DNA from 3 places in the Streptomyces sp. NPDC088387 genome. Region 2 is predicted to be linked to each of the others. Evidence: riboswitches for the same ligand, from Rfam matches in the RefSeq annotation. Region 2 holds a riboswitch; each other region holds the start of a gene.
The links. A riboswitch is a leader RNA that binds a small molecule or an ion and turns the genes downstream of it on or off. The one in region 2 is predicted to bind S-adenosylmethionine.
Positions count from the first base shown of each region.

Region 1 (3,272 bases), on a different contig from region 2:
ACGGCTTCGAACTCCCGCACGGCGGCGCCGAGTTGACCCGGCTGACCCGCATCGACCCAAGCGCCCTGGACTCCCGTCTGCCGCACACGGAACTCCTCGTCGCCTGCAACCCGTACAACGTGCTGTGCGGCGAGCACGGCGTGGCCCGGGTCTTCGGCCCCCAGAAGGGCGCGACCCCGGCGCAGGTCGAGCGCCTCTCCACCGGCCTGGAGAACTGGGCCCGCGTCCTCACCCGGGACGTCCACCGGCTCCCCACGGACCTGCGCCTGTCCCCCGGCACCGGCGCCTCCGGCGGCCTCGGCGCCGGCCTCGCCGCTCTCGGCGCCCGGCTCCTCCCCCGCTTCGACGTCCTCCTCGACCACCTCGACCTGGACGCCCGTCTGGCCCGCGCCGACCTGGTGCTGACCGCGGAGGGCGCGCTGGACGAACAGACCCGGCGCGGCAAGGTCCCCGGCGAGGTGGCCCGCCGCGCCAAGCTCTACGGCCGTCCCGTACTGGCACTCGCCGGCACCCTCGGCAAGGGCGCCCACGACGTGCCGGGCGTCGACGCGTACCACGGCATCCTGCCCGCCCCGATGGCCCTGGCGGAGGCGCTGGTGCGGGCCGCGGAGCTGCTCACCGACGCCACCGAACGCGCCCTGCGGATGGTCGTCCTGGGCGCCCGGCTACCGGCTCACGCGGAGGTGTCGGGCACACAACGCCCGTCGACCGTACGGTAGTTCCAGGCGGCGCCGTCCTGGACGAGTTCGCGCACGGCCCGGACGAACCGCTCCACGTGCTCGTCGGGCGTGCCCGCACCGAAGCTGACCCGGATCGCGTTGAGCGACTTCTCGCCGGGCGCCGCCTCCGGTGCCCCGCACTCGCCCTGCGACTCGGGGTCGCTGCCGAGCAGGGTGCGCACCAGCGGGTGGGCGCAGAACAGACCGTCGCGGACACCGATGCCGTACTCGGCGGAGAGCGCGGCGGCGAAGTGGGAGCTGTTCCAGCCGTCGACGACGAAGGAGATGACGCCGACACGCGGTGCGTCGTCGCCGAAGAGGGAGAGGATCCGCACCTCGGGAACCTCGGCGAGACCGGCCCGCACGGTGTCGATCAGGTGGCGCTCACGGGCGACGAGACCCTCGAAACCGGCGTCGGTGAGGGCCTTGCAGGCGGACGCGATGGAGTAGGCGCCGATGACGTTGGGCGAGCCGGCCTCGTGGCGGGCGGCGCTGTCGTGCCACTCGACGTCCACTCCCCCGTCCGTCCGCCGGGTCACCTTGCGGCTGGCGCCGCCGCCCGCGAGATACGGCTCCGCCTCGCGCAGCCAGTCCGCGCGCCCGGCGAGCACACCGGAGCCGAACGGGGCGTACAGCTTGTGCCCGGAGAACGCGACCCAGTCCACGTCGAGTTCGGCGACGGAGACGGGGTGGTGCGGGGCGAGCTGGGCGGCGTCGAGCACGATCCGGGCACCGTGGGCGTGCGCGGCGGCGGCCAGTTCCCGTACGGGCCACAGCTCACCGGTCACGTTGGAGGCGCCGGTGACACAGACCAGGGCGGGGCCGTGGGGGTCACGGTCGGCGAGGGCCTTCTCCAGGGTCTCCACGGCCTGGCGCGGGGTGCGCGGGGCGTCGAGGTAGCTGACGTGGGCGTTCTTCCAGGGCAGCAGCGAGGCGTGGTGCTCGGTCTCGAAGACGAACACCTGGCAGTCGGCGGGCAGCGCGGCGGCGAGCAGGTTCAGCGAGTCGGTGGTGGACCGGGTGAAGACGACCTGGTCGTCGTCCCGGCAGTCGAGGAACTCGGCGACGGTACGCCGGGCGTTCTCGAACAGGTCCGTCGACAGCTGCGACAGATACCCGGCCCCGCGGTGCACGCTGCCGTAGTACGGGGCGTACGCGGCCACGTCGTCCCACACCCGCTGGAGCGCGGGCGCGCTGGCCGCGTAGTCGAGCGCGGCGTACGTGACCTCGCCACCGGTGACGAGCGGCACGGTGACGTCCCGCCCGAGCACGGGCAGCGGGGAACAGACGGTCTGGTCGACGGCGGCGGTGGAGACGGACATGGGTGTACTCCCGTTGTGGCAGGCGGAATTCACCGCACGAGCGGCACGCTCAAGCGCGGGAAGACAGAAGAAGGAGGGATGCGGAGGCGGGGCTCTGCGGCCCTATCGCATTCGCTTGCCCACGGGGATCTCCTCGACGACCAGGACCCCTGGTGTGCGAGGGGTCCGCGCTTGCCGAGGACCTTGCTGTCCACGGCCTGGTCTTCACCCGGGGCACCCCGCCACGGACGGAGGGTTGCCGGACAGCCGGCCGGGGCCTGATGGCTGTCACTCATGACCTGATCAGAAAGCTACGGGATGTGATCACCGGACCGCAACTCCTGTCCGGATGCCGGAACGGCCGCTCGAGAGCACGGGGCCGCGGGCGACTTGCGGGTGCGGGTCCGGACGTGGCTGGTCGCGCAGTTCCCCGCGCCCCTGGAAAGCCGGGGCTACGCCCCGTGCTTTGTCTTTCAGGGGCGCGGGGAACTGCGCGACCAGCCACAACGGCGCGGCACACGCACAACAACCCCACGCCCCCTGGCATCAGGCGTTACTGGCGACAACCCACCGCTCAAGCGTCCGCTTGGCCGCCCCGGAGTCCACAGCCTCAGCCGCCCGCTCCATCCCGGCACGGATCTGCTCCACGAGCGACCCGGACCCCGGCTCCAGCGCGACCAACGCAGCCGCGGAGTTCAGCAGCACGGCGTCCCGAACGGGCCCCGTCTCCCCGTCGAGCAAGCGCAGCGCGACGTCCGCGTTGAACGAGGCGTCAGCCCCCCGCAACGCCTCCACCGGCACCAGCCCGATCCCCACGTCCCGCGGATCGAACGTCTCCTCCCGCACCTGACCGTCCCGCACGATCCACACCTTGGACGTCGACGTCACGGTGAGTTCGTCAAGTCCGTCGTCGCCGCGGAACACCAGCGAGGAGTTGCCCCGCTCGGCGAAGACACCGGCGACGATCGGTGCCATCCGGAGATCGGCGACACCAACGGCCTGGGCCCTCACCTTCGCCGGGTTGGTCAGCGGACCGAGGAAGTTGAACGTGGTCCGGATCCCCAACTGGCCGCGCGCCGCGGCGACATGACGCAGCGCCGGGTGGAACTTCACGGCGAAGCAGAAGGTGATGCCGGCGACCTCGGCGACCTCGGCAACCCGCTGCGGGGTCAGCTCCAGATTGACGCCGAGCTTCTCCAGTACGTCGGAGGCGCCGGACGCCGAGGACGCGGCGCGGTTGCCGTGCTTGACG
Region 1 covers NZ_JBIVNC010000001.1:396,564-399,835, forward strand. The annotation lists gene ACIQAC_RS01920 (glycerate kinase) at 1-719, shown strand, start outside; gene ACIQAC_RS01925 (aminotransferase class V-fold PLP-dependent enzyme) at 674-2,041, opposite strand; SAM riboswitch class IV at 2,204-2,320, opposite strand; gene trpD (anthranilate phosphoribosyltransferase) at 2,567-3,272, opposite strand, start outside.
Region 1: another riboswitch for S-adenosylmethionine. It lies ahead of ACIQAC_RS01925 (aminotransferase class V-fold PLP-dependent enzyme); the one in region 2 lies ahead of thrC (threonine synthase).

Region 2 (3,272 bases):
TACGAGACGGGCCCCCGGTTGGAGGCGACGAGGACCTGCGCGGCACCGAAGGTTGCAGCCATACGCCTCAACCTAGCCCTCCCCGGAAACGCTCAAACGTACGGGTCGGCCCGGCCGGCGGAGCCGTATACAACCGGCCGGGCGCCCACGAGCGACGGTTCAGGCCACCTTCCGCGCCGCGTACTCCGCGATCTCCACCATCGGCGGGCGCTCCTCCGTGTCCACGGAGTACGTCCGCGGCTCGAAGCCGGCCTCACCCCGTTCGAACTGGGTGAGCGCCGGGCGGACCAGATGCCCGCGGGCCAGCCGCAGCTGCGCGGTGCGGTAGATCGCGGCGGCCATCCGGCCCAGCGCCTGTCCGTCCTGGTGCCGGTGCTTGCGCACTCCGACGTCGACCTGCGCGAGCGCGTCCAGGCCGACCAGATGCAGCGAGTCCACCAGCATGCCCAGCTCGATGCCGTACCCCACCGGGAACGGCAGCTGCTCCAGGAGCGAGCGGCGGGCCGCGTACTCACCGCCCAGCGGCTGCACAAAACCGGCCAGCTGCGGCCAGTGCATGTTCAGCAGTGGGCGCGCCATCAGCTCGGTGACCCGGCCGCCCTGCCCGGCGGCACCGGCCAGCGGACGGTCGTACATCCCCTTCACCAGGTCGACGCCCGGCTCGGTCAGCAGCGGGCCGACGATGCCGGAGACGAAGTCCGAGGAGAACTCCCTCAGGTCCGCGTCGATGAAGCAGACGATGTCGCCGCTCGTGGCGAGCAGCGAGCGCCACAGCACCTCGCCCTTGCCGGGCACGGCCGGGACGCGCGGCAGGATCGCGTCGCGGTGCACCACCCGGGCGCCCGCCGCGGCGGCCACCTCGGCGGTGCGGTCGGTGGAGCCGGAGTCGACGACGACGATCTCGTCGACCAGCGGTACCTGGAGCATCAGGTCGTGGCGGATCACGGCGACGATGTCGCCGACGGTCTCCTCCTCGTTCAGCGCGGGCAGCACGACGCTCACCGACTGCCCCGTGGTGCGTTTGGCGGCCAGGAGGCGGTGCAGCGGGCGATCGCTCACGGACCAGGTGCGGGTCCTCAGCCAGCGCTCGACTTCTTCCAGCACGGTCCGTGGCTCCTCACTCTGGACAGTGTGTGATCCATCTCGCCGTTCGGACGACTCTCTCAACTGTCCTGGCCTTCGGTTACAGTCTTGAACAACGCTGATGACCATCGCATGTCGGGGGTCCATGGCGTACACAACCGAACAACAACCGCATACAGCTCATCCAGAGGGGCAGAGGGAAACGGCCCGTTGAAGCCCCGGCAACCCTCCAGCCGGTCTCGTACCGATCACCGTGGATTACCGTGGATCATTGTTGATCCGATCACTGTGAATCGTCGTCGCGAGGCTCCCGGCTAGGGAAGGTGCCAAATCCGTCTCACGACGAGATGCGTCGTGAGGAAGATGAGGAGAAAGGGCCTCGCCTCACATGGCTGTGCAGACTGTCGCAAACGCCGACAATTCCACCGTAGACCTCGGTCCCGCTTCGGCGCTGTCCTGCCGGGAATGCGGCCACCGCGTCCCGCTCGGACCTGTCTTCGCCTGCGAGGAGTGTTTCGGCCCGCTGGAGATCGCCTACGACTTCTCGGCCTACGACGCCGAGGAACTCCGCAAGCGCATCGAAGCGGGCCCCGCGAACATCTGGCGCTACGCGCCGCTCCTTCCCGTCCCGGCCGACGTCGCCGACAAGCCGAACATCAACCCCGGCTGGACCAAGCTCGTCAAGGCACACAACCTGGCGCGCGAGCTGGGCGTGACCGGCGGGCTGTACGTGAAGGACGACTCCGGCAACCCGACCCACTCCTTCAAGGACCGCGTCGTCGCCCAGGCCATCGAGGCCGCGCGTGCCTTCGGCTTCACCACCCTCTCCTGCTCCTCGACCGGCAACCTGGCCGGCGCGGTGGGCGCGGCGGCGGCCCGCGCGGGCTTCCGTTCCTGCGTCTTCATCCCGCACGACCTGGAGCAGGGCAAGGTCGTCATGGCCGCGGTCTACGGCGGCGAGCTCGTCGGCATCCAGGGCAACTACGACGACGTGAACCGCTTCTGCTCCGAGCTGATCGGCGACTCGGCCGGCGAGGGCTGGGGCTTCGTCAACGTCAACCTGCGGCCGTACTACGCCGAGGGTTCCAAGACGCTGGCGTACGAGATCTGCGAGCAGCTCGGCTGGCGTCTGCCCGACCAGCTGGTCGTACCGATCGCCTCCGGCTCCCAGCTCACGAAGATCGACAAGGGGCTCCAGGAGCTGATCAAGCTCGGGCTCGTCGAGGACCGGCCGTACAAGATCTTCGGCGCCCAGGCCGAGGGCTGCTCGCCGGTGTCCGTCGCCTACAAGGCCGGGCAGGACGTGGTGCGGCCGCAGAAGCCGAACACCATCGCCAAGTCGCTGGCCATCGGCAACCCGGCGGACGGTCCGTACGTGCTGGACATCGCGCGGCGGACGGGCGGGGCGGTGGAGGACGTGACCGACGAGCAGATCGTCGACGCGATCCGGCTGCTGGCACGTACCGAGGGGATCTTCGCGGAGACCGCCGGGGGTGTGACGGTCGGTGTCACCAGGAAGCTGATCGAGAACGGTCTGCTGGATCCGACGCTGACGACGGTCGTGCTCAACACCGGGGACGGCCTCAAGACGCTGGACGCGGTGGCCGACACGGGGTTGACCGCGACCATTCGTCCCAACCTGGAGTCGTTCCGGGAGGCCGGCCTCGGCTAGTCGTTTTTGTCTGCGGGTCCGTCGTGGCTGGTCGCGCCCGCGCGGCGGTAGCCGCAGATCCAACACAGCCCCGTGCCCCTGAGAAGCAGCTGACCGGAGGTTCAAAGTGAGCGTTACCGTCCGCATCCCCACCATTCTTCGTACCTACACCGGCGGTCAGGCCGAGGTTCCGGCCGAGGGCGGCACCCTCGGTGAGGTCATCGACGACCTGGAGAAGAAGCACGCCGGGATCGCCGCCCGGGTACTCGACGACCAGGGCAAGCTGCGTCGGTTCGTGAATGTCTATGTGAACGACGACGACGTCCGGTTCGAGCAGGGGCTGGAGACGGCCACCCCGGACGGTGCCGGAGTGTCGATCATTCCGGCCGTCGCGGGCGGCTGAACCCGGCGATCAGTTACCGCAAGTAAGCGCGGTTACGAAGAGTTCATTGAGTTGCCCCCTCCGTGAGAGAAGCGGAGGGGGCAATTCTGTAGGGTTGAGCGCGGTAGAGTTGGGGAACCACGGCGGCTCGCATGC
Region 2 covers NZ_JBIVNC010000011.1:135,852-139,123, forward strand. The annotation lists gene ACIQAC_RS27785 (trehalose-6-phosphate synthase) at 1-62, opposite strand, end outside; gene ACIQAC_RS27790 (glucosyl-3-phosphoglycerate synthase) at 160-1,104, opposite strand; SAM riboswitch class I at 1,261-1,453, shown strand; gene thrC (threonine synthase) at 1,472-2,755, shown strand; gene ACIQAC_RS27800 (MoaD/ThiS family protein) at 2,862-3,137, shown strand.

Region 3 (3,272 bases), on a different contig from region 2:
TGGGTCTGGAGCTCCACCACCGGCACGTTGTACGCGTTCTCCACGAGGAGCCGCTGCGCCTGACCGACCAGCTCCCGGCGCTTTGCGGTGTCCGTGGTGGCCGCCTGCCCGGACAGTACCGAGTCCAGTGAACTGGCGGGCAGCCGGTAGTAGTTGGTGAGGTCGGTGGAGAAGGAGCTGCGCAGGATGTCCGGGTCGGAGCGGGTCACGTTGCTCCACACCACGTCGAAGTCGCCCGACTGGAGGGTGGTGGCGAACTGGCTGACCTGGAGCTGCTTGAGCACCACGTCGACGCCGACGGCTTTGAGCTGCTGCTGGACCAGCTCCAGGGCGGGCTGGTTGGTGGCCGCGTTGGGGAACCAGGTGATGGTCAGGCTCAGCCTCTTGCCGTCCTTGGCGCGGACGCCGTCGCCGCCGGCCCGCCAACCGGCCATGTCCAGCAGGGACTTGGCCTTGTCCGCGTCGAACGCCAGGTCCGCCGAGAGGTCGGTGTAGTCGGGTGTGGTGCGTGCCAGGACGCTGGTCGCCGGTGCGGTGCCGGTCGGGAACACGGTGTCGGCGATCTGCTTGCGGTCGACGGCGGCCAGGATCGCCTGACGGACCTTGGTGTCCTTGAGGAGGGGCCGGGAGTTGTTGAGTCCCAGGCCGAAGACCACGCCGGGGTTGGCCCGGCGCAGGAGGGCGACCTGGCCACCGCCCAGCGCCGCCTCGTTGGCCCTGCCGACGCTGCTGATCGCGTCGACCTGCCCGGACTGGAGGCTGCCGGCCCGCACACCCGCCTCGGGCACGACCTTGAACACCAGCTTGTCCAGATGGGCCTCACCCTTCTTGGACCACAGGGCGGAACCCCAGTCGTAACCGGTCCGCCTGGCCAGGGTGATCGACTGGTTCTGCACATAGTCGTCCAGCACGAACGGTCCGGAGCCGATCACACCGTCACTGCACTTCTGCTGGGGCGTCCGCTTGACGCTCGCCGACGACTCGATGCCCAGCGAGTGGGTCGAAGTCGCTTGCAGGAACTGCGCGTTGGGCTCCGCGAAGGTCACCCTGACGGTGAGCGGATCGAGCACGGTGGTGCTCTTGACGCCGGTGAGATACCCCTGGGCGAGGGAGCCCAGGGGGCCGAGATCGGGCACCGCGTCGAAGTTGTCCTTGACCACCTGTGCGGTCAGCTCGGAGCCGTCGCTGAAGGTGACGCCCGGCCGCAGATGGAACGTGAACGTCGTCGCCCTGGCGTCGATGTCCCAGCTCTTGGCGAGCCAGGGCACGATCTCGCCGGTCTTCGGGTCCTGGTCGGTCAGGGAGTCCACGATCTGGCGTACCGAGTAGATGCTCTCGTTGCTGCCGACCTGCTGCGGATCCACGCAGCCGGTGTCGGAGCCCACCGCGAAGGTCAGGGTGCCGCCCGACTTGGCCGGGCCGCTGCCGGCGCCGGTGCCGTCACCGCCCGATCCACAGGCGGTCAGAAGGACGGCGCCGGTCAGCAGTGCGGCCAGGGGTGCCCAGCGGGAGTGTCTGAAATCCGGAAGTGCTGTCACGGGAGGGGTTCTCCTGCTCGTGTCACCAGGCACGGCGTGCCATGGGCGGCACAGCCGTGCGGGGGCATGCGACCCCGCACGGCCGGACGCGGGCGCGGGGAGCGCGATACAGACAGGGGTCGGGGATCAGGGATACGACACCGGGAAAGGTGGCGTGGGAGAGGTCGCGAAGGCGCGGGTCCGCGACGGACGTCAGCGGGCGCCGGGCGGGCTCGTCAGGCCTGACAGAGGCAGCTGTTCGAGCGCTTCAGATCGATGTGGAGCCGACGCGAGAGCCGGGAGAACGCCGGGGCGCCGGTACGGGAGGCAGCCCGTTCACCGCCGTGCCGCATACCCGTCCTCCCCGTCTCCGGCCCCGGACTCCGGGGCGCCGCGCTTGCGGGAGTCGTCGGTGACCCCGCCGGGCCTTCACCTGGGGCACCGCACCGCGCGGGAGGGTTGCCGGTCAGCGAGCCAGGGCTTGACGCTGACACTCAATGCCGCTGGCGATGCTACGGAGCGGTCTTGTCGTACGTCAATGGCGCGATTGTGCCGCCGGTTGGCACGGGCCCGGCCGTCTCACGTGCCCGCACGCGCGGAACCGCCCGTGCGGCGCGCCGACTTCACCGTGGCCGACCCGTCGGAACGTCGGCGCGCCGCTGTTCGGGGCGTTCGAGGCCCCGGCGGTCGTGCCCACGTATCCCGCCAGGCCGCACCCGCTGCCGGGCCCTGCCGAACCGGCTCCCCGGTCGGTCACCCGGATCGACTGAGCGACGCAGGTCGCCGCCGCACCGGCAGCGCGGCTACGGCCGGTGAAGTGCCCCGGGCGCCTTCGACGTTACCGCGGGGTACATCTCTGTGTGCAATCCCTTGACTCCGCCTGCCGCACTGGTCATTCTCGTCGCACACCTTGCGCCGGTCATGACAATTCGTCGACCGTGCCGTCCCCTCGACCAAGGGATATGGCCAGTGACCAAGGCTCGACGTAGGTACGGACGCGCGTTCCGCCGGCGCAAAGACCTCACCATCGTGTCGCTGCTGCTCTTCGTGCTGGCAATGGCTCTTGGGCCGACGCCGAGTTCGGCGGCCGACGACGACTGGTGGACCCCCACCGCACGCCCCGCACCGGACTCCGCCATCGGCGTCACCGGCGAACCCTTCACCGGCACCAACGCCCAGGGCGAGGTCCGCGGCTTTGTCGACGCGCACAACCACATCATGGCCAACGAGGCCTTCGGCGGCCGGCTGATCTGCGGGAAGTCCTTCTCCGAAGCCGGGATCGCCGAGGCGCTCAAGGACTGTCCCGAGCACTACCCCGACGGCTCCCTGGCCATCTTCGACTTCATCACCAAGGGCGGGGACGGCAAACACGACCCCGCCGGCTGGCCCACCTTCAAGGACTGGCCCGCCCACGACTCCCTCACCCACCAGCAGAACTACTACGCGTGGATGGAACGGGCCTGGCGCGGCGGCCAGCGGGTCATGGTCAACGACCTCGTCACCAACGGGGTCATCTGCTCGGTCTACTTCTTCAAGGACCGCTCCTGCGACGAGATGACGTCGATCCGCCTCCAGGCGAAGCTGACGTACGACCTCCAGGACTACGTCGACGAGATGTACGGCGGCCCCGGCAAGGGCTGGTTCCGGATCGTCACCGACAGCGCGCAGGCCCGCCAGGTGGTCGAGCAGGGCAAGCTGGCGGTGATCCTCGGCGTGGAGACCTCGGAGCCGTTCGGGTGCAAGCAGGTCCTGGAC
Region 3 covers NZ_JBIVNC010000008.1:207,037-210,308, reverse strand. The annotation lists gene ACIQAC_RS22760 (ABC transporter substrate-binding protein) at 1-1,538, opposite strand, end outside; SAM riboswitch class IV at 1,906-2,019, opposite strand; gene ACIQAC_RS22755 (discoidin domain-containing protein) at 2,574-3,272, shown strand, end outside.
Region 3: another riboswitch for S-adenosylmethionine. It lies ahead of ACIQAC_RS22760 (ABC transporter substrate-binding protein); the one in region 2 lies ahead of thrC (threonine synthase).